DNA from 2 places in the Slackia sp. CM382 genome. Region 2 is predicted to be linked to the other one. Evidence: predicted binding sites of a transcription regulator. Region 2 holds the regulator's gene; the other holds the start of a gene.

Region 1 (10,483 bases), on a different contig from region 2:
CCGCGTCGGCGAACCTTTGCGACGAAAGGTCGAGCGCTGCGGCGGCCGTCGTCGCGGCCTCGGCCGACGTGCCGGCCTGCGTGCCGGCCGCGGCATCGGCGCCGGCGCGTTCGCCCTGCGCGTCCGTCTCACCTGCGCAGCCGACGAGCGAGAACGCCAGCGCAGCCATAAGGCCTGCGATTTCTATAAGATGTTTCTTCATGGTCGTGCCCCCGTTCGCGTTTCCGCCTGATACCGGAGACGATAGCCGATCAAGCTGAAAAGCGTCTGAACGATGAAGCATCTAGGCCGACCGAAGATACTCCGCCGCACCGGGCTAATCACCGTATCGAAGCACCAGGTCGCGAAGCGCCTCGCGCGACAGCGGGTCGGGCACGACGAACATCTCGTTATCCTCGAGCGCCTGCACGAGCGTCCGATACGCCTGCGCCTGACTGCTTTCCGGAGCATGCTCCACGACCGTCTTCTGATGGGCCTCCGCTTTTTGCACAAGCGCGTCTCGCGGCACGACACCGAGCACAGGACACCCGATCGCCTTGGCGAACCCGCTCACCAAATCCACCTCACGCTCGACATTGCGGCAGTTGCAGATGATCCCCCCGATGCGCGCCTGCCCCGACGAGGCGTAGCGGCGCACGCCCTTGCAGATATTGTTCGCCGCATACAGCGACATCATCTCGCCGCTGGTCACGAGATATATCTCGCGGGCGAACCCCTGACGGATCGGCATCGCGAACCCACCGCACACGACATCGCCGAGAACATCGTAGAAGACGAAGTCAAGCGAGTCGTCGATCAAGCCTTTGCGTTTGATGAGGTCGATCGCCGCGATTATCCCGCGACCCGCGCACCCCACGCCCGGCTCGGGGCCACCGGCCTCTATGCATGCTATGCCCGCGAATCCCATCTTCACCACGTCGTCGACGCCTTCTTCGAGACGGGATCCTCGAGAAAGCGCGCGCACCTGATCAAGCACCGTATCGTTCAAGAACTCCCCGGTAAGCATCGACGTGCAGTCGGCTTTCGGATCGCACCCGACCACCATCACCTTTCGACCGGCGGACGCCAGGGCGGCCGCCATGTTCTGGCTTACGGTCGATTTGCCGATCCCGCCCTTCCCATAGAACGCCACCTGGCGCAGTGCGGTGACTCGACCCTGATGGGGGTAGGTCCCCCGTCGAAAACCGATATCCTGACGCGGGTCGGATATCGGTCGCGGGCCACTGCCCTGATGCAGGTTGATTTCCTGTAGCACGTCAATTTCTCGGCGCAAGTTGGAGCCGGACCGCCCGTTCGCGTTATCCATAACGTCTCTCTCTTAGAAATAGCGTGCAATCGGGAGCTCATGCGGTTCGAGCGAAGCTTCTTCCGCTTCGATGAGCGCACCGGCGATGTCGCGCAGCAGACGAATCGTCCCACGATACCCCATGTACGAATCGATGAAAGAAAGCGGCCGATCCGTATTGGGAAACCCCACCCTCACCAAAGGAACGCCCGCGCGCGCCGCCAAACGCTTGTTCCTGCTGTCGCCCAGGATGATATCCACGGGATGCGCCGCCAGCCACTCCTCCGCATCGAGCCGATCGGAAGAAGCAAGCACTGCGCATGGCAAGGCGTTTGCGGCGCTTCGCTCCTCCGACGCAGAGGCGATGCACCCCTGCAGACGTTCCTCGAAATCGGAGGCGGTATCGCCCGCCACGACGCAAGCGGGCACCATTCCCGCATCCACCAAGAGCCCCGCCAAGCCGCATGCCGCGTCAGCATCGCATATCACCATGGCACGCTTGCCATAGAGCAGATCGGCCTGCGACATCAGGGCTTCGACCGCCCGGCGACGCTGCTCGGCGATACGGCCCGGCACCACGCGTCCCGATATCTCATGGGCCGCCTTCACGATCGCGTCAGAGGCCGTGACGCCTATGGGAAGCGCGGATCGCACGATACGGGCAAGCGGCGACGCTTCTTCGAAGGCACGCGCCGCCGCTTCGGTCGCCTCGATGCCGACGAACAACCCGAATCCGCACGATGCGACTTCTTCGATCCTGCGCAGCGGCGTCCCTCCCGGAGGGTAGACATCGGCCGCATCCGAGGGTCGCACGTCATACACGTCGCGTATATCAGGCAACACAAGCGTATCTGTGAAGAACGGAGCGACCAGCTCCTCGATGGCTTCGACGTCCGCCGGATCGCACCACCCGGGCACCAGGAGCGCCCTGTCGCCATGCAGCCCGCACGCATTCACGCCTCCGCTGTCGGCATCGCCCCGATCGGACCACGTTTCCGAACATGGGGAATGCACCTCGGACTGCGAAGGCCATGCATCCGACCGCGCAGGATGGGCATCGAGCCGCACTAGCGGCGCTTCCTGGCGCAAGGAACGCGCCAACTGACCGATCATCGCCGCGACGCACGCGCCGTACCCTGCAAGATGCGAACCGGTGTAGCTCGGCGTCGAAACCCAAACCACATGCTTCCCCTCAGGAACATCCAGCCTGTCGACGATGCCCTGCATGTCGTCGCCGATCGTTTCAGAAAGGCATGTGGTGAACAGCACGATGGTTTCAGGGTCGTACAGCCGGAAGACGTTCGCGACCGCCTCGCGGACGTCGTCTTCTCCCCCGTACATCGCCGCCCGATCGTCGAGCATCGTGGACGGGACGTGCAGCACGCGCTGAAAATGCCGCGCGATCTCCATTCGCTGAAAACGCGCGCATCCTGATGCGCCGTGCGACAGCGGCATCGCTCGATGGATGCCGAAAGCCGCGTACATCGCGCCGAGCGACATGCAAGGATTCAAGGGGTCTATGGTCAAATCGCGACGATCGGGCCTATCGCCGAACGTGCATTCATCGCTTGTCCTGCGCGCCGGATCATCCATCTTGCCTGCCCTCCGTCAGCCATGAGGGTTCCGTATCCAGCCAATGCCCCAATTCGGATGCTATCGCCAGATCGCGGGCGAAGCTCATGAACCCTTCGAACCCTCCGTAGTCCGTGCCGCGCTCGTCGGAAAGGAACTTCTCGGAGCGCATGGGCGTACGGATCCTGCCGAACCGCTGTTCTACGCCGGCGAAGCATATATCAGGATTCAATATCGAAAGCGTATCGGTCACTTCGCGCGAGGAAAACGTCGCGCGCACCCAGTCCGCATCTCGCGCAGATACCGGACGCAACGCATGCTCGCAGCCCGGAAGCGACGCTCTGCGTTCGCCCGATGGAAACCCCGAACAGGCGATCCTTCCGGCCAACGCGACGGGGACGTTCATGCAGAATCCTTGGTCCGTATAGTGCTGCGCAGCATAATCAGGAGCGATCATGATCACATCCATACCCAGTTCAAGAGCCATGGTGGCGAAGGCATCGCTCCGGAAGATATCTTCGAATATGACCGCGATGCGTCCGGCGTAGCGTTCCCGCGCCCTCTCGAGCGCAGGCGCGATGCGCTCCATCGACGCCGCGATGACCTGCTCGGTCTTGAGATCAAGCTCCTCCGACCCGAAAGAGCGCGCCATGGCGCGAAGCGATCTCGCGATGTTGCCGAGGCCCGTGAACGACACGCGCATGAATCCCGTTCCATACCGTTCGCCATACATCTGAGGAACGGCGTCTATCGCCTTGCCCGAATCCAGCACGATAAGGCGCGCATCCTGGCTTGCACGGATGTCCTCATAGGTGGTGGTGCCCATCAGCGAACATACGACATCGTAACCGACCTGCTCGAGCAGGGAGGAAGCGACGCCGTTCCCGAAACGGGCCGATTCGCTCATGTAATGGATGGGATAGGGTCCGCGCGGGCGCGTTTCCCGCCCCACCCATTCCTCGAATATGCGCCTTCCCCCTATAAGCCAGCCGGGCTCGCGTTTGAATCCCTCGCATGACAGCGCGAGCACGTCGATTCCATGGCGGATGGCGGCATCACGCGCCACTTGCTCGATATCGTCGCCGATGATGCCGACCGGACAGGTGGCGCACACCGCTATCGCTTCCGGATGGTAGCGGGCCGCTGCCTCGTCGATGGCGTTCGCGAGCTTCTCTTCCCCTCCGAACACGATGTCCGACTCATCCATGCAGGTGACGAATGTGCGCGCCGCGAACGCGGGAACCTCGACGGATGCCGCCGTCGCATCGGCGCCTTCCTTCGCGTTCGCACCTGCGCCCGGACCGGGACCTTCGTAACCGCTGATGCCCGCGTAATAGGCGCAGCCTACCGGTCCATGCGAGATGAGCAGGACATCGCTGATTCCGCCGAGCATAAGCCCGCGGCATGCCATGTAGCAGCATCCGCCTCCGTAGAACACGCCGGGAATCGGCATGAGCCTTCGTTCGACGGCCGATGCCCCATCGCTCGGACCGTTTCGAGCATCGATCATCTGCCCCCTCCTTCGTCAGGGGTTTCGTCGATGGGAACCTGCACCGCCGCGCATATCCGAAAGGCGCGCGGCGGTGCCGATCGTTTCAGCGGGAGAACCGATGACGGTGGCGGGCAGGCCGCAACCGATCAATCCGCCCAGACTCCGAGCGATCGAGCTAGCGAGAGGCAGAGGCCTTCGCGCCCGTGAAGCTTATCGTCTCCTGCTGCGTAAGCTCCGCAAGCTGCTCGTCGGTCAGATCGACGTTGTAGAACAGCTTGAAGAAATCGGAGATCTCTTGGTCGACGTCCACATCGATGTCCGGATAGCACACCTTGGCGAACCATTCGATGCCCAGAAGGCGCATCGCATTCGGCGGGCGGTCGAACCAGTTGAAAGGCTGCGCCGGCGTATTGTAGACGCGCCCGTTCTGCACCGCCTGAATGTCTGCCCATTGCGGGTTCGACACGATATCGTCGGCAAGGACGAACCCCGAATGGCACAGGATGATCTGAGGATTCCACTCGATGACCTGCTCGATGGATACTTCGGTGCGACCCTGGCCTTTCTTCATCTCGACATCGGCGACATTGATGACGTGCACGTAGGAAAGCACCTCGGTATGACTCGAACCTTCGGGGTCGGTGGCCAGACCGTCCGTGTTCTCGGCATAATAGACCGTCGGATGCTCGGATGCGGGAACGGCGTCGAGCTTGGAGGTGATGTCGGCGAAATGCTTCTCGTAGTAGGATGCCAGCTGTTCGCCGCGGTCGACCTCGTCAAGCCAATCGCCCAGCTGACGATACACGGTCGCCGTATCGGCGAGGTCGCTGGAGACGACCACGACAGGAATGCCGGTCTGCGTCTGGATATCGTCGGGAATGCTGGTGTCCGAACCGATGGACTTGCCGGATCCCATGTAGATGATCACATCGGGATCAAGAGCAATGATGTCTTCGATGTTGGCGGTCACGTTCTGGCCCATCCAGCCGCCGACCACGGGCAGCTTGGCGAAGTTCTCCGGAAGGTATCGCAGAGCCTCCTCGGACGGCTCGTTCACCCAGCCGATCAGCTTGTCCGGAGCAAGGGTTGCGACTGTCGCCTCCCCTGTCGGCACCGCGCAGTACACGCCCTTGACTTCGGTCGGAATGGTGACTTCGCGTCCCGCCATGTCCGTGATGGTGCGCTCCGTCGCGTGCGCGGTCGATGCGCCTTGCTGCCCGCTAGGCGCCTGATCTGAATCGCTTGCAGCGGAGTTCGCACATCCCGTCAGCATGCCGAGCGCCAACATGAGCGCGAGAACCGCCGCTGTCAATCCTTTTCTCTTCATCGTCCTTTCCTTTCCCTTCCTTTCCCTTCCTTTCCCTTCCTTTCGCTCCTCTCCCGAAGCGCCTTCGGACAGGCCGCCGTTTCGGCCGATATCCCTTAATGAACGCGATCGTCCGTTCAAGCCGGATCGTTCCGGTAACGGACGACGGGCACGCAGCTTTTCAGAAGACCGATGTCGTCGAGGTTTTCTTCGATGATCCGCACATCCACGCCGTACGTTTCGCGCAGCGATCGCTCGGTCACCACGTCGTCGGGCGCGCCGAACGTCACGTTCTTGCGGGTGATCAGCCCTACTTTGCTCGACGCGAGAAAGGCATGGTCGGGAAAATGCGACGTCATGACGACGGCAAGGCCTTCGTCGGTAAGACGGGAGATCTGCCTGAGAACCTTCACCTGGTTCCCGTAATCGAGGCTTGCCGTGGGTTCGTCCATGATCAGGATGCTCGGCTGCTGCGCGAGGGCGCGGGCGATCAGCACCATTTGCCGTTCGCCTCCGGAAATCCGGGTGTAGAGCTTGTCGGCTAAGAAATCTATTCCGAGATGCTCGAGACACGAGCGGGCATATGCCGTGTCCGTTGCGGACGGCGAGGCCATGGCGCCTATGCGGGCCACGCGCCCCATAGTCACGACATCGATCACCGAATAGGCGAACGGCGGAGTGTGGCTTTGAGGAACGTATCCTACCTGCCGCGCGATCTCGCGCACCGTCATGGCACCCATATCGCGGCCGTCTATCGAGATCGACCCGGCGAGCGGCTTGAGAAATCCCAGCATGCCGCGAAAGAGCGTGGTCTTGCCGACGCCGTTCGGGCCGAGCAGACAGAGCGTTTCTCCCCCGGACACGGAAAACGAGATGCCTTCGAGGATAGGCTCTCGAGCGTAACCTACCGACAGATTGCGAACCTCGAGCTCCATCAGGCCCACGTCCTTTTTCCCTTGATCAGCAGATAGATGAAGAACGGGGCGCCGATGATCGCGGTCGCGACCGAAAGGGGAATTTCCAGGGAAAGCAGGCAGCGGCATACATCGTCGATCACGAGCAGGAAAATCGCACCGATCAGCAGGGACGCCGGGAGCAGCTGCCGGTAGTTGGGCCCGACGATCATGCGGGAAAGATGCGGGATGACAAGGCCCACCCAGCCGACCATCCCCGCCGCAGCGACGGAGGCGGCCGTGATCAACGTCGCGCAACCGATGAACAACGCTCTGATGAACGCCGTATTCACGCCGAGCGCCCGAGCTTCCTCGTCGCCGAACGAGAGGACGTTGACCTGATAGCGAAGCAGCAACATGGGAACGACGCCGATCAGGAAGGGAACGACCAGCATGGGCAGGTCGTCGGGTTTGGTGCCCGAAAGCCCGCCCATCAGCCAATAGGTGATCGAAGGCAGGGTATCGTCGGGATCCGCGACATATTTCGTGATGGATATGAACGCCTGGAACAAAGCCGAGACCACCATGCCGGAAAGAACGAGGCTGAGCGTCATGTCGTTGCCGCGACTGACCGTCTTGCCCACCGCGTAGGTGAGCATGACCGCGACGATGCCGACGGCGAAGGCCGAGGCCTGCACGAAGAACGCGTTGAGGCCGAGCAGAAGCGCGTAGCATGCGCCGCACCCGGCGCCGGCCGACGCGCCGAGCAGATCGGGCGAGACCATCGGGTTCTTGAACAGCCCTTGAAAGCTCGCGCCCGCCAACGAGAGCGCGGCCCCGATGACGATGGCGCCGATGATGCGGGGAAACCGGACCTGTGTGATGACCGTGACGATGGCCGGTGCCACGTCGTAGGAGGTGCCGAAGAGCTGATTCGACGTCACCTGGAGGACCTCGCCGACCGTCATGTCGTAATGGCCGAGCGTGAACGAGTACAGCGCAACGGCGACGAGGATGGCAGACAGCACGACAAGCGTGCTCCCATAGACAAGTCGGCTTCTCTTCTTCACTACGCACCTCGTTGCGCGGGTGATACGTCCCATCTGCCGTCCATTGGTTACTATCCTTTATTGAGAATAGTATGTTCACGCAAATATAGCATGGTCGATGATGCGATGCATAGGACGTGCAGGAAAACGGGTGGAGAGTGAGCCGAATTCGATCAGCGCATGCTTCACCATAAGGCTGTCGCAGCCGATCATCTGTTCGCGCGCAAGACGGATGCCCGGAGCGATCGACTCGCTTGAACGTAGCTTAAAGATATCCTCCGACCATGCTCATGATCGGCGTTGGCTCCTCCTTCTGATAGCGAAGACCAGATACCCGAGCGCCATGCCGACCAGAGAGATCGCGGCACCCGCAGGCACCATGGAAGCCTCCGGCATGTTCACCTTGCCGAACGCGAGATTGTTCGCCATGCTGAACGTGGCGTACTCCGCGAGCATGTACATGACGCCGAATCCGATGCTGAAAACCCATTTCCCTCTTCCCCAATAGTCGTTCCTGCCGATCAGGAACGAGACGACCAAGGTGGTCGCCGGGAGGATGATCCAGAAGAACACGAGCGAGTACCCCATAGCGCCTTCGGCGTACGTTATGGCGAAGGCCCAGAACACGACGATCGCTGCGATCCAGATGACCAGATACGACGCAATCAATGCCAGCTTGGAGGGTTTGCCCTTCGCGGCGTTCGTGCTCTCGTTCCAATAGTCGATAGGACTGCTCATGATCGTCTCTCCCTTCGGAACCCTCGGTCAAAACTCCTTTGCATCCCTCACATCGAACATACGCCTTCTTGAGCACTTTCTCCAGCCGCTCGCCGGTTAATCGGGAAGCAGGATCGCCAGTACGCCCGAATGGCAACGCGACGATCCTGCGACTGGAGACGAGAGATCCTGCAAAGACCGTCCAAGGGCATGAGAACAGCATGAGGCCGATGACTCTGAACCAACCGAATCGCGACCGATCGGTTCGTTCAAAGACGAACGGCCGTCGTATGCGCAGCGCACAGACGACAGCCGTTCCCTTCATTGCACATACGCAGCATTCGCTACACAGCCGAAGCCGCCACGATCCGCCCGATTAGTTCCCGAGAATCTCCTTCGCGACATACACGCCTGAACCGACAGCCAAGCCGACCGACGAGCCGGGATTGGAATAATACGGAACGCAATACGAGCTTCCCTGATCGACGCCGGCGACATATAGGCCAGAAGTCAAAGGAACGTTGACCGGCCCTCGAACGTCCTGCATTCCACGGCATGCTATAATACGTACATTCGTTCGTATTAAGGAAATGCCATGAAACCCTCTCCCGCCGAACAGGACTCCCTTTTCGACGCACAGGTCGATGCGACACGCCCGCTCGCCGCACGACTGCGCCCGCGCTCGCTCGATGAGGTCGTCGGACAGCAGCATCTGATCGGCCCTGGCAAGGTGCTGAGGCGCATCATCGAATCCGACCAGGTATCCTCCATGATCTTCTGGGGGCCTCCCGGTGTCGGCAAAACCACGATCGCCCGAGTCGTCGCAGATCAGACCGAAGCCCGGTTCATAGATTTTTCAGCCGTGACCAGCGGCATTAAAGAAATACGCACAATCATGCAGGAAGCGGACGCGCATCGCGGCCTGGGAAGGCGTACGATCGTCTTCGTGGATGAGATCCATCGCTTCAACAAGGCCCAGCAGGACGCCTTCCTCCCCTTCGTGGAAAAGGGCGCCATAACGCTCATCGGCGCCACGACGGAAAACCCTTCGTTCGAGGTGAACGGAGCGCTCCTGTCGCGCTGCAAGGTGTTCGTGCTCAAGGCGCTCACTGAAAACGATGTCGTCAAGCTTCTCGAGCGGGCACTTTCCGATGAGCGTGGATTCGGCGACGCCGATGTGCGCATCGAAGACGACCTGCTGCACGCAATCGCCCTCTTCTCCAACGGCGATGCCCGCAGCGCGCTGTCCACGCTGGAAATGGCGACCCTCAACGGCGACGAGCAGGACGGCATCATCGCGGTCACGTCCGATACCGTTGCGCAATGCACGTCGAACAGACGGCTTCTTTATGACAAGGATGGCGACGAGCACTACAACATTATCTCGGCGCTGCACAAATCCATGCGGAATTCCGACCCGGATGCCGCCGTCTACTGGCTTGCGCGCATGCTCGAAAGCGGCGAAGACCCGCTCTACATCGCGCGACGCATCACGCGCTTCGCCGCGGAAGACATCGGGCTCGCCGACACGAACGCCCTCAACGTCGCCGTGAACGCTTTCCACGCCTGCCACTTCATAGGCATGCCCGAATGCAGCGTGCATCTGTCGGAAGCCGTCATCTACCTGTCCCTCGCGCCAAAATCAAACAGCAGCTATATCGCCTACGAGCATGCCAAAAAGGATGCTCTGACCACCATGGCCGAGCCGGTCCCGCTCGTCATCCGCAACGCGCCGACGCGCCTTATGAAAGACCTCGGCTACGGCAAGGGGTACAAGCTTGCCCATCATGAAGAGCACAAGGTGGCCGCCGGCATGCGATGCCTGCCCGATTCGCTTGCGGGCCGCACATACTACCAACCTACCGAAGAGGGACGGGAATCCTGGCTCAAGGAACGTCTCGAACAGGTGAAGGCATGGCGTGGGCATGCGTCGGAGGAATAAAGCGCGCAAGGAAATGCTTTCGGTATCTTACCGATGCCGAAAGCATCTATTATGTTGCAGTTAACCGCCGTTCGACCTGCACGTGGAAAACCTTCGTATGAAGCGCTCTCTGCCAAGGCCTACCATGCTGAGTTGAATGCCGAGGGCGTCGCAATGCCGTCTTCCGACTGGAACGATGAAGGTGAGTGATCGCACGCAGCCAGCCCGGCAATCCCGCTATGCTTCGT
Region 2 (10,483 bases):
CATGGCAAGCATGATCATGCCGGAACCCGGAACGCCCGCAGTGCCGATGGAGGCGAGCACGGTCGTGAGAACGATGACGATCTGCTGCTGGATGGTCAGATCGATGCCGAAGACCTGCGCGATGAACATGGCGCAGACGCCTTGGTAGATCGCCGTGCCGTCCATGTTGATCGTCGCGCCGAGGGGCAAAACGAAGCTGACCATCTCGTCAGAGGCCCCCATCTTCTTCGTGCATTCCATGTTGACCGGCAGGGTGCCCACGGAGCTTGCGGAAGAGAACGCGAACAGGAGCGCCGGGGCGATGCCCTTGAAGAACTTCAGGGGACCCATCTTGGCGATGGCGCGAAGCAAACCGGAGTAGACGACCACCAGATGGACGATCATGGCGACGTACCCGACGATGATGAGCCACAGCAGCGGAAGGAGAACATCGGGGCCGTTATTGGCGATAACCGGCGTGATGAGGCCGAAGACGCCGAAAGGCGCGAACATGATGATGCCGTGCATGACCTTGATGCAGACCGCATTCATGCCGTTCACGAAATCGGCGACGATAGCCCCTTTCTTACCGGCGGCGATGATGCCGAAACCGAAGATCAAAGCGATGACGATGATCTGGAGCATCGTGGCGTCCGCCATAGGCTGCACGAAGTTCGACGGGAAGATGTTCACGAGGGTGTCGATGAACGAAGGGGCTTCCTTCGCCTCGTATTCAAGCTGCGTCGAAGCAAGGGTGTAGCCTCCGCCGACATGCATGACATTGGCGAAAAGAAGGCCGATGCACACCGCGAAGCCCGTGGTGAAAAGATAGAACACGATGGTCTTGCCGCCGATGGCGCCGATACGCTTGATGTCCTTCAGAGAGATGACGCCTGCCATCATGGAGACGATGACGAGCGGAACGACGATCATCTTGATGAGGTTCAGGAAGATGGTGCCGATAGGCTTGATATACGTATCCGCAAATCCCGGATTGCCTTGCAGAAGGAGCCCGCACATCACACCTAGCACGAGAGCGATGAAGATCCAGGTTGTCAGCGAGAGACGCTTATACCAAGGCTTCTTGCCGTTTTCCTTCGCAATATCCTTGATGTCCCTCTCGGCTTCGTCGAGAAGCTCGCGGACATCCGAGGTGCCTTTCTCAGACATGGTTCCCCTTTCCTTCAAAACAGAAACTTTCGATATGGTACAGGCAATGGCGGGAAAGGGAATAGGTAAACGGCAGAATATATCCTATCGAGGGGCAATCGGCCGCATCAGAGCACGATGGCGAGGACCGTGACCGCGAATGCGACGGCGCAGAATGCATACGCCTTGGGAGAAAGCGGTTCCGGAAGACCCTTCCCCGCAAGCGACCCGTGCCTCATATCGCGCTTGATGTCTTCGAAGCCGAGCGCTTCGACCGCGACCTTCAGGTCGGAAAGGAATGAAGGCGCGACGGCAGGTTTTTCCGCAACGGAACGGCTCTGGGCGATCGAGTCGAAGGAGACGATGCGGGCCGTGCGATCGGATGCGCCCTCTTGCATCTTCAGGGCGGCGGTTCCTTCGATATAGGTGAAGACGTTCTCGCGTGTCATCTTGGCCTCCGATACGAATCGCGTTCTTGCATCGAACTTTTGTTCGTGTATAATATTAATCGAACAAAGGTTCATGTCAACAGATTTTTGGTACAAATGTTCGTATCGGAAAGGACACCATGGATTCCTCGACGCAGACGCCCCGCGAAAAGCTGACCAAAAAACAGCAGGAGGTCTACGATTTCATCGTATCCTCCATGAAAGAGCATGGCATTGCGCCTACGATCAGGGATATCGCCCGCGGCCTCGAACTCTCCTCCCCTTCAACCGTGCACGTGCACCTCGCCAACCTCGAAACGAAGGGATATATCCATCGCGATCCCCTCAAGTCGCGATGCATGACCGTTCTCCATGAGGAGGACCTGATGCAGCCTGGCCAGCCGGCTCCCATCCATGAAACGGATTCCGGTTTCGGATCCGTCGGGACGGGCGGGTTCTCGAACATCGTCACGCTGCCCGTCGTGGGAAACGTGGCGGCAGGCCAACCCATTCTAGCGGAACAGAACATCACCGAAACCATTCCCCTGCCTACGGAGATCGTCGGGGACGGCAGTTCGTTCCTTTTGCAGGTGCGCGGCGAATCCATGATAGAGATCGGCATCAACGACGGAGACTTCGTGGTCGTGCAGGAGCAGCCCACGGCACGCAACGGAGATATCGTGGTCGCCATCATCGACGACGGGGCGACGGTCAAGACCTACTACCGCGAACGCGATCATATCCGCCTGCAGCCCGAGAACTCGACCATGGAACCCATCATCGTACGCGACGACGTATCCATCGCAGGCAAAGTCGTGGCGCTGTTCAGGCGAATGTAGCTCCTCAAACGAATGCGGCTCCATCTACCTCGATGCGTCCGATCATGCCCGACCCGGTTTATGCAGCCGAGTCGGGCCTTCTCCGTTTCAATCGTCGTCTCGCACGATGAATGGCGCATATGCCTCAAGAAGCCCGGAGGGGATGCGCGCGACGACGGTCGTTCCGCGCTCGTCGTACGACTCTTCCAAAACGGTGCATTCGCTATGGACGCGCGATACCGCATCCCCGCGATCGAACGGCACGGACAAAACGACCGGGACCTCATATGCGGCGATGCGCTCGACGATCGCCGCTCTAAGCGCGTCCATCCCCTCTCCCGTCCGAGCGGAAACGAGGCATGCGTCCGAATGCTGACGAATGAGTTCGGCACGTTCCTCGCCACCGAGCAGATCGACCTTGTTGCATACGACCATGCAGGGGATATCCTGCGCTCCGATAAGCCCGAGCGTTTCCACGACCGCCTTCGCCTGGGCATCGCGCCGGGGCGACGACGCGTCGACGACATGGAGGATCAGATCGGCCTCTGAGATCTCGTCCAACGTGCTTCGAAACGCTTCGATCAGGTTCGTCGGAAGCTTCTGTATGAAGCCCACGGTGTCGGTTATGGTCGCGTCACGGCCTTCGGGAAGCGAGAGCCGCCTGGTCGTCGAGTCGAGCGTCGCGAAAAGCTTGTCGTAGCTCAGGACGTCCGCACCGGTCAATGCGTTTATCAGGCTTGACTTCCCTGCATTGGTATAGCCGGCTTCCGCGATGCGGAACACGCCCGACAAGCGGCGCGAACGACGCTGCACGGCACGGACCGATGCGAGATGATCGAGCTCCCGGCGTATAGTCGTGATTCTCTTTCGAACCAGACGCCGATCGACTTCGAGCTGGCTTTCGCCCTCGCCGAAGCGGGATCCGACGCCGCCGCCCATGCGATTGCTCGCCAGATGCGCCCACATGCCTCTCAGACGAGGAAGCAGGTACTGGTTCTGCGCAAGGCGCACCTGCAAACGACCCTCCTTCGATGTCGCATGCAGGGCGAAGATATCGAGGATAAGGGCGGTTCGATCGATGACCTTCACGTTTTGCGGCATGATCTTCTCAAGATTGCCCTGCTGGGCAGGCGTGAGCTCTTCGTCGAAGATGACGACATCGGCGGCATGCGCAAGGCAGAGCGACGCGATTTCCTCCGCCTTCCCCGTTCCGACGAAGGTGCGCGGGTTCGGCGATACGAGCCGTTGGGAAGTCGTCGCGACAACGGAGGCACCCGCCGTTTCGCTCAGGCGCTCAAGCTCGGACAGAGTCGATGCGAGCCGCATCGCCGCATCGGGATCGCCTTTGCGCTCTATGCCTACGAGAACGGCGCGCTCTGCCTGTTCCATAGAGGCAGCCTGGTCGCTTATACCGAAACTCATGGTCTCACCTCTCCTTCGCCTACAAAGAAGCGCAGCGCCTCTTCCAGGATTCGCTCGAAATCGGCGTCGGTCGCATCGACGACGTGTGCGCGCGCGTCGCGCCTCCACCAAGAACGCTGTCGTTTCGCGTAGCGTCGCGACGCCGTCTTGATGGCCTCTCTCGCTTCGGCGAGCGTGCAGTCTCCATCGAAGGCGGCCGCTACCTCCTTATACCCTATGGCGCCTCTCGCCGTGCAGGCCTCGCGGAAGCCGCGCTCGCAGAGCCCGCGCACCTCTTCGACGAGACCGGCCTCGAACATCGCATCGACGCGCGCGTCGATGCGATCGTGCAGCACGTCGGCATCGACATGCAGATAGACGATGCGCGCATCAACGACCTGAGGGATGTTCGAAAGCCTGCGCGCCCGTTCGGCATATGACGCTCCGTCGATTTCGAGCATCTCAAGCGCCCTGATCGCACGCTTCACGTTATGGGGATGGATGACGTCCGCGCTCGCGGGGTCGCGCTGGCGCAAAACCTCCCATACGGCTTCGGCGCCTTGGGCGTCGGCAAGCGCGGCGTAGCGGTCGCGCACGGGATTGCCCGACTGTTCTCCCGAAGCGAAGTCGTAGCCGTCGATCGCGGCGCGAACGTAAAACCCGGTGCCGCCCGCGAGGATGGGAGTCTTCCCCCGTGCAGAGATATCCGCGAAGCACGCGCGCGCATAGTCCTGGAAGAGCGCCGCCGAATACGGCATGCCGGGATCGAGGATATCGAGCCCGAAATGCGGGACGCGACGCTCGTCCGGGGGAATCTTCGCAGTGCCGATATCCATGCCTCGATAGATCTGCATGGAATCCGCCGAGACGATTTCGCCGCCCACATGTTCGGCGATGCGCATGGCAAGCTCGGACTTCCCCGAAGCCGTAGGTCCGACGACCGTCAGGACCATGCGTGAATCCGTCGGCGACGGCATGCGATCACCTTTCGACGAGCGTTCCGGAAAGATACCAGGTCTTCGCCTCGTCGATATGGACGAGGCGCATGCGGCCGACGAACGCGGACGCATCCATGCCGGCAGGCAGCGGAGCATGCACGGTCACGTTGTGCGGGGAGTGCCCGACCAGCATGCTCGGATCGCGCCTGGAAGGACCTTCGAAGAGCACATCAAGATCGCGGCCGAGAAAGCGCCGATTCTGCTCGAGGGCCTTGCGCTGCACAAGCTCGACCAGGCGATCGAAGCGTCTTTGGATGACGTCGCGAGGCGTATCGTCGAACATATCGGCTGCAGGCGTGCCTTCGCGGCGCGAATAGATGAATGTGAACACCTGCGAATACCCGACCGATTCGATGAGATCGTACGTGGCTTGGAAGTCCTCTTCGGTCTCGCCCGGAAACCCGACGATGACATCGGTCGACAGGGCGATGTCCGGGCACGATGCCCGCAGTTTGCGCACAAGCCCGAGGTAATGGGCGGAATCATAGGTGCGGTTCATGTCTTCGAGAACGCGGTCGGATCCCGATTGCACCGGCAGATGGAGCGCCGGCATCAGATTGCCGAGCTCGCCGAATGCAGCGATGACCTCGTCGGTCAGATCCTTCGGATGGGAGGTCGCGAACCGCAGCCGCTCGACGCCCGTCGCGGCGACGGCTTTCAGCACATCGGCGAAGCGCGGAGAACCGTACAGGTCGCGGCCGTACGAATTCACGTTCTGCCCCAGCAGCGTGATCTCCTTGACGCCTTCGGCGACATAGGCCTCCGCATTCGTAACGACGTCCTCGATCGTGCGCGAGCGTTCGCGGCCGCGCACATAGGGAACGATGCAGAAGGTGCAGAAATTGTCGCATCCCACGGTTATGGGAAGCCATGCCGACCACGGCTTCTCCCGGTCGGAAGGAAGGTCCGTCGAGAAGGAATCGGAATCCTGCTCGATCTCGACGAAATGCCCGCCTTGAGATAAAACGCCCGTGATCAGATACGGAAGGCGTTCGATGTTCTGAGTGCCGAAAACGACGTCCACGTTGTCGAGCGTTTCGGTCAAAGCAACGCCGTCGCGCTGGCCGATGCAGCCGCCGATGCAGACGATCCTCTTGTCAAGCGCGCTCCCCTCGGGAAGAGGGACGCCCTTGATGGTGGATACCTGTCCCATGAGGCGGATATCGGCGCGCTCACGCACGCAGCACGTCATGAAGATGACGATCTCCGACTCTTCGAGAGTCGATACGGGCACGCAGCCGCATGATTCGAGCAGACCGGCGATGCGCTCCGAATCATGTTCGTTCATCTGGCATCCGTAGGTGAAGGTATAGAAGGTCTTGTTGGTGAGAATCTCGTTCATCGTCATCCTGAGAAAAGGTCTTTCGATCCATGCAGCTCAGCAACGACATGCATCAGTGCACGTCGTTGCTTTGGGAAATATAACGGGGCATGATGTCGAAGCGGATGGCCGTACGATATTCGCCGTCGATGACTATATCGGCGAACGAAGGAACGCATGAAAGCTCGATGCCGACCGGCGAAAGGAATCCGCGTGAAATCGCGATGGCCTTCACGGCCTGATTGACGGCGCCTGCGCCGACGGACTGGATTTCGACGGGAACGCCGTCTTTGACCATGCCGGCAATGGCACCGGCGACAGACGCCGGAGAAGACTTCGAAGACACTTTCAAGCAACCGGAAGCCGGTTTGGGCAAGGGATCCACGGGCATGCGATTCTCTCTAGTTCGTTTATGATTCGTTTGGCCGGTCAAAGGACCGCTTCGATGCATTCGGTGATTCTACCCGATGAGAAGCCTGAAACGCAATGCGCTGAAGGCGCTATCGTTCGGCGAAAGGAATGAACACATGGATGCCGTCCCGCGCCACGCGCGTTTCGAGCCCCGCATCGGGGTCAAGATAATAGCGCTCGGCCAGATCGGCATACGCCCCTTTGACGGAAGCGCCGAACGAATCCAGATCGGCGGAATCGATGCGGATCGCGGCGCGCCGCCTTTTCATCGGCGCCGCATGCGTCGAATCCCCCTCGCGAACGCGTTCGAGCATGCCGAGAAGCGGATCGAGAGGCGAAACCCCATCGCTCATGATACGGTAGGCGCTTCGCGAGGAAAGATCGAGCCCGAGAGACGCAGCCCTGTCGCGCAATTCATCGGCATTGCGCGCCGCGGACAGGAGACGAACCGGAGCATCCATGGACGCAAAAGGCCGTTCGCATTCGTCCTCCCTGCGCATGAGGGCCTTCCCATAGGCGCGCATCGTGGCGGCGATGGAAACGATGCTGCCGAAATACACCGTCGTATCGTGCCGGCATCCCAACGCGAATTCCGCGGCGATGCGCACGATGCTGTGCGGCGAGCTCGAAAGCGTCCAATGCCTGTCCGCAGCCTTCACAAGGCAGGGAAGCGTGCTTTGGTCGGATCGTTCGGAAAGCGTGGATGGATCGATATCCACACGAACGGCCGTTCCTTGGGAAGGCACCGACTGCATCACGCGCGCGGACGACACGTTTTGGGAAATCGAATAGAGGGCCATGCCTCTTCCGTGCACGCCCCAATCATCGAAACGGAGGGCATCGAGCTTCGATGTCACGCGGGGTTCGAATACAGCATCCCACATGCGTTCGGGAATGCCGGCCCCGTCGTCGACGAGGACCATCGTCCGGCGGTTCTTGGACAGGGAGGTCGCGAAGAAGATCGTACGAGCGCCCGCATCGCGCGCATTGCGCAGCAGTTCGATCGCGACGTCTTCGGCTGAACGGATGTCCTGCTTGGCCTGACGTTTCTGCGCCTCTGTGACCCGGAGGCGCACGAAGCCGTCCCCGAGGTCGGATTCGACCCGGAGACGGCTTTCGGACGAGGCGTCCAGGAAATCCCCCATGCCCTTCATGTCGAAGGAATCGCCCATGATGCCTGGCTATTTCGCGTAATCGACCGCGCGGCTTTCGCGGATGACGACGACCTTGACCTGGCCGGGATACTGCATCTCGTCTTCGATCTGCTTGGCGATGTCATGCGCGAGCACGACGGAAGCGGCTTCGTTAACCTCTTCGGGAACGACCATGACGCGGATTTCGCGACCCGCCTGCATGGCGTAGGTACGTTCCACGCCCTTGTGGGAATTCGCGATCTCCTCGAACTTCTCGAGACGCTTCACGTAGCTCTCGAGGCTTTCCTTGCGCGCGCCGGGACGCGCGGCCGAAACCGCATCGGCAGCCTGAACGAGCACATCGAGCACGGTGTTCGGCTCGATGTCGGCATGATGCGCTTCGATCGCGTGAACGATTTCGGGACGTTCGCCGAATCGACGTGCGAGATCCGCGCCGATGACGGCATGCGGGCCTTCGACCTCATGGTCGACGGCCTTGCCGAGATCGTGCAGAAGGCCCGCGCGCTTCGCCGGCGTGGAATCCAAGCCGAGCTCGGAAGCCATGACGCCGCAAAGGTAGGCGACCTCGAGCGAATGGTTGAGGACGTTCTGGCCGAACGAGGTGCGATACCGCAGACGGCCGAGCGTCCGCACGAGCTCGGGATGCAAATCATGGATGCCACAGTCGAAGGTCGCCTGCTCGCCGGCCTCTTGGACCTCTTGATTCACGAGCTTCTCGGCCTTCGCGTACATCTCTTCGATGCGCGCCGGATGTATGCGGCCGTCAGCGATGAGGTTCTCCATCGTGACGCGTCCGATTTCCCTCCGGACCGGATCGAAGCAGGATATGGTGATGCACTCGGGCGTGTCGTCGATGATCAGATTGACGCCGGTGATCTGTTCGAACGAACGGATATTGCGACCTTCGCGACCGATGATGCGGCCCTTCAGGTCGTCGGAAGGAATATGGATCGTTTTGACCGTGGTCTCGGAAGAGTGGTCGGCGGCGACGCGCTGGATCGCAAGGCTCAGGATCTCGCGGGCCTTCTTGTCCGCTTCCATGCGCGTGCGCTGCTCGGATTCGCGGATGATGGCGGCGCTTTCGTGCGTCACCTCGTCTTTGAGCGTATCCAGCAACTCTGCTTTCGCTTCGTCGGGCGACATGCCTGCGACCTGTTCGAGCCTTTGGCTGATTTCCTCGCGCGCCGCGACGACGTCGCGCTCGCGCCGTTCGATCTGCCCCTGGAGGGATGAGAGCTGATGTTCGCGCGCATCGAGCGATTCGACGCGGCGATCGAGCGATTCCTCGCGTTGGTTCACGCGGCCTTCCGCCGCGCGCACCTCGCGCAAACGCTCCTTGCTTTCAGCCTCGGCCTCCTGCTTCATCTTCAAAACCTCGTCCTTGGCCTCCACGACTGCTTCGCGACGAAGCGTATCGGCCTGGCGCTGCGCGTCGTCGACGACGCGGCGGGCTTCCTCGGCCGCCTTCTTCGTAGAGGAGTTTGCCACGAAACGGGTGATGATGAAACCGGCAGCGACGCCAACGACCAGCCCGAGCACGAGCCAAAATGCCAGTGAAGCCGACATCGGTTTCCCCTTTCTCAAGCGGATGAACACAACCTGTCTCCCATGCATGCGCGATGCACGGGAAGCATGAGCGTCAGACCGCCTGTCGAAAGAGGATATTCGAAATGTAATATCGTTACAGCATCGAACGAGCGATGCGAGCACTCATAGCTTTTCCATGATACACCGTCGGCGTACGCTATGCTTCGTCCATCCTGGAAAAATATGCATCGTTTTCAGCATAGCGGCATGCAGCCGACCGCGCGGCGGAGGGAGCGAACCCCTTCCGGACAAGACGGCGGTACGCCGTCGCGCGCACGTCCCTGGAACGACGCGGAGGACGCGCGACAAGCGATGCATAGGCCCGATCGGTTTCCGATTCGCCTCCGAAGAAATCATCCGGCCAACCGGGAACATCCGAAAGGGCGATACCGGATTCCTCGAGTTCGCGCTCAATACGCATGCGGCCCTTCGACTGCGCGACGCGCATCCGGATGAACGACCCCGCATATCGCACGTCATCCAAAAGACCGCATGCCTGCGCCCGTTCGATGGCGTACGCGCGCGTATCGGCATCGAATCCTTTATCGGCAAGCTTGCGATCCATGTCCGCCGCGCAGCGATCGCGTGCGGCAAGGAAGCGCAGAACGGCGGAAAACGCTTTCGACTCTTCCTCGGAAGGATCGCGCGTCACCGGCTCGCGCGCGACGCCGAGGAATTCATCGCCTCCGACATACGGCACGATGCTTCGTCCCCCTTCTATTCCGCAGACGCGTCCGCGGTTGCACCGACGAGCGGGATATCGAAGAAGTCACGAACCTTCGCCTCGATTTCATCGCGAAGATCGGGATTGGTGCGCAGGAGCTCCTTCGCCGCTTCCCTGCCCTGGCCGAGACGTTCTTCGCCATAGGTGTACCACGCGCCGCTCTTGCGCACGACGCCCGCATCGACGCCCATGTCGACGATGCAGCCTTCGCGCGAGATGCCGGTTCCGTACATAAGATCGAACTCGGCTTGGTGGAAAGGTGGAGCGACCTTGTTTTTCACGACCTTGGCGCGCACGCGGTTCCCGACGGGTTCGTTGTTCCTGTTCTTAAGCGTCTCGATGCGACGGATGTCGATGCGCACGCTGGCGAAGAACTTCAGCGCGCGACCGCCCGTCGTCGTCTCGGGATTGCCGAACGACACGCCAATCTTCTCGCGCAGCTGATTAATGAAGATGCACGTCGTATTGGATTTCGAGAGCGAGCCTGCGAGCTTGCGAAGCGCCTGCGACATA

What was found. The regulator LexA, encoded in region 2, represses DNA repair genes until DNA is damaged. The targets are predictions, from matches to a motif close to CNAACANNTGTTNG.
Region 1: HMPREF1155_RS00435 (replication-associated recombination protein A) is a predicted target of LexA. The motif match lies at 8,881-8,894, and genes of this name have one in related genera.

The regions. Positions count from the first base shown of each region.
Region 1 is NZ_ALNO01000001.1:89,098-99,580, forward strand. It holds gene HMPREF1155_RS00395 (hypothetical protein) at 1-202, opposite strand, end outside; gene HMPREF1155_RS00400 (P-loop NTPase) at 317-1,132, opposite strand; gene HMPREF1155_RS00405 (nitrogenase component 1) at 1,319-2,878, opposite strand; gene HMPREF1155_RS00410 (nitrogenase component 1) at 2,871-4,367, opposite strand; gene HMPREF1155_RS00415 (ABC transporter substrate-binding protein) at 4,525-5,676, opposite strand; gene HMPREF1155_RS00420 (ABC transporter ATP-binding protein) at 5,793-6,590, opposite strand; gene HMPREF1155_RS00425 (iron ABC transporter permease) at 6,590-7,618, opposite strand; gene HMPREF1155_RS00430 (hypothetical protein) at 7,886-8,335, opposite strand; gene HMPREF1155_RS00435 (replication-associated recombination protein A) at 8,910-10,256, shown strand; gene HMPREF1155_RS00440 (DMT family transporter) at 10,473-10,483, opposite strand, start outside.
Region 2 is NZ_ALNO01000016.1:145,464-155,946, reverse strand. It holds gene HMPREF1155_RS05960 (dicarboxylate/amino acid:cation symporter) at 1-1,149, opposite strand, end outside; gene HMPREF1155_RS05955 (hypothetical protein) at 1,257-1,577, opposite strand; gene lexA (transcriptional repressor LexA) at 1,697-2,395, shown strand; gene hflX (GTPase HflX) at 2,483-3,796, opposite strand; gene miaA (tRNA (adenosine(37)-N6)-dimethylallyltransferase MiaA) at 3,793-4,752, opposite strand; gene miaB (tRNA (N6-isopentenyl adenosine(37)-C2)-methylthiotransferase MiaB) at 4,757-6,121, opposite strand; gene HMPREF1155_RS05930 (stage V sporulation protein S) at 6,168-6,485, opposite strand; gene HMPREF1155_RS05925 (ATP-binding protein) at 6,595-7,677, opposite strand; gene rny (ribonuclease Y) at 7,687-9,225, opposite strand; gene HMPREF1155_RS05915 (regulatory protein RecX) at 9,404-9,946, opposite strand; gene recA (recombinase RecA) at 9,964-10,483, opposite strand, start outside.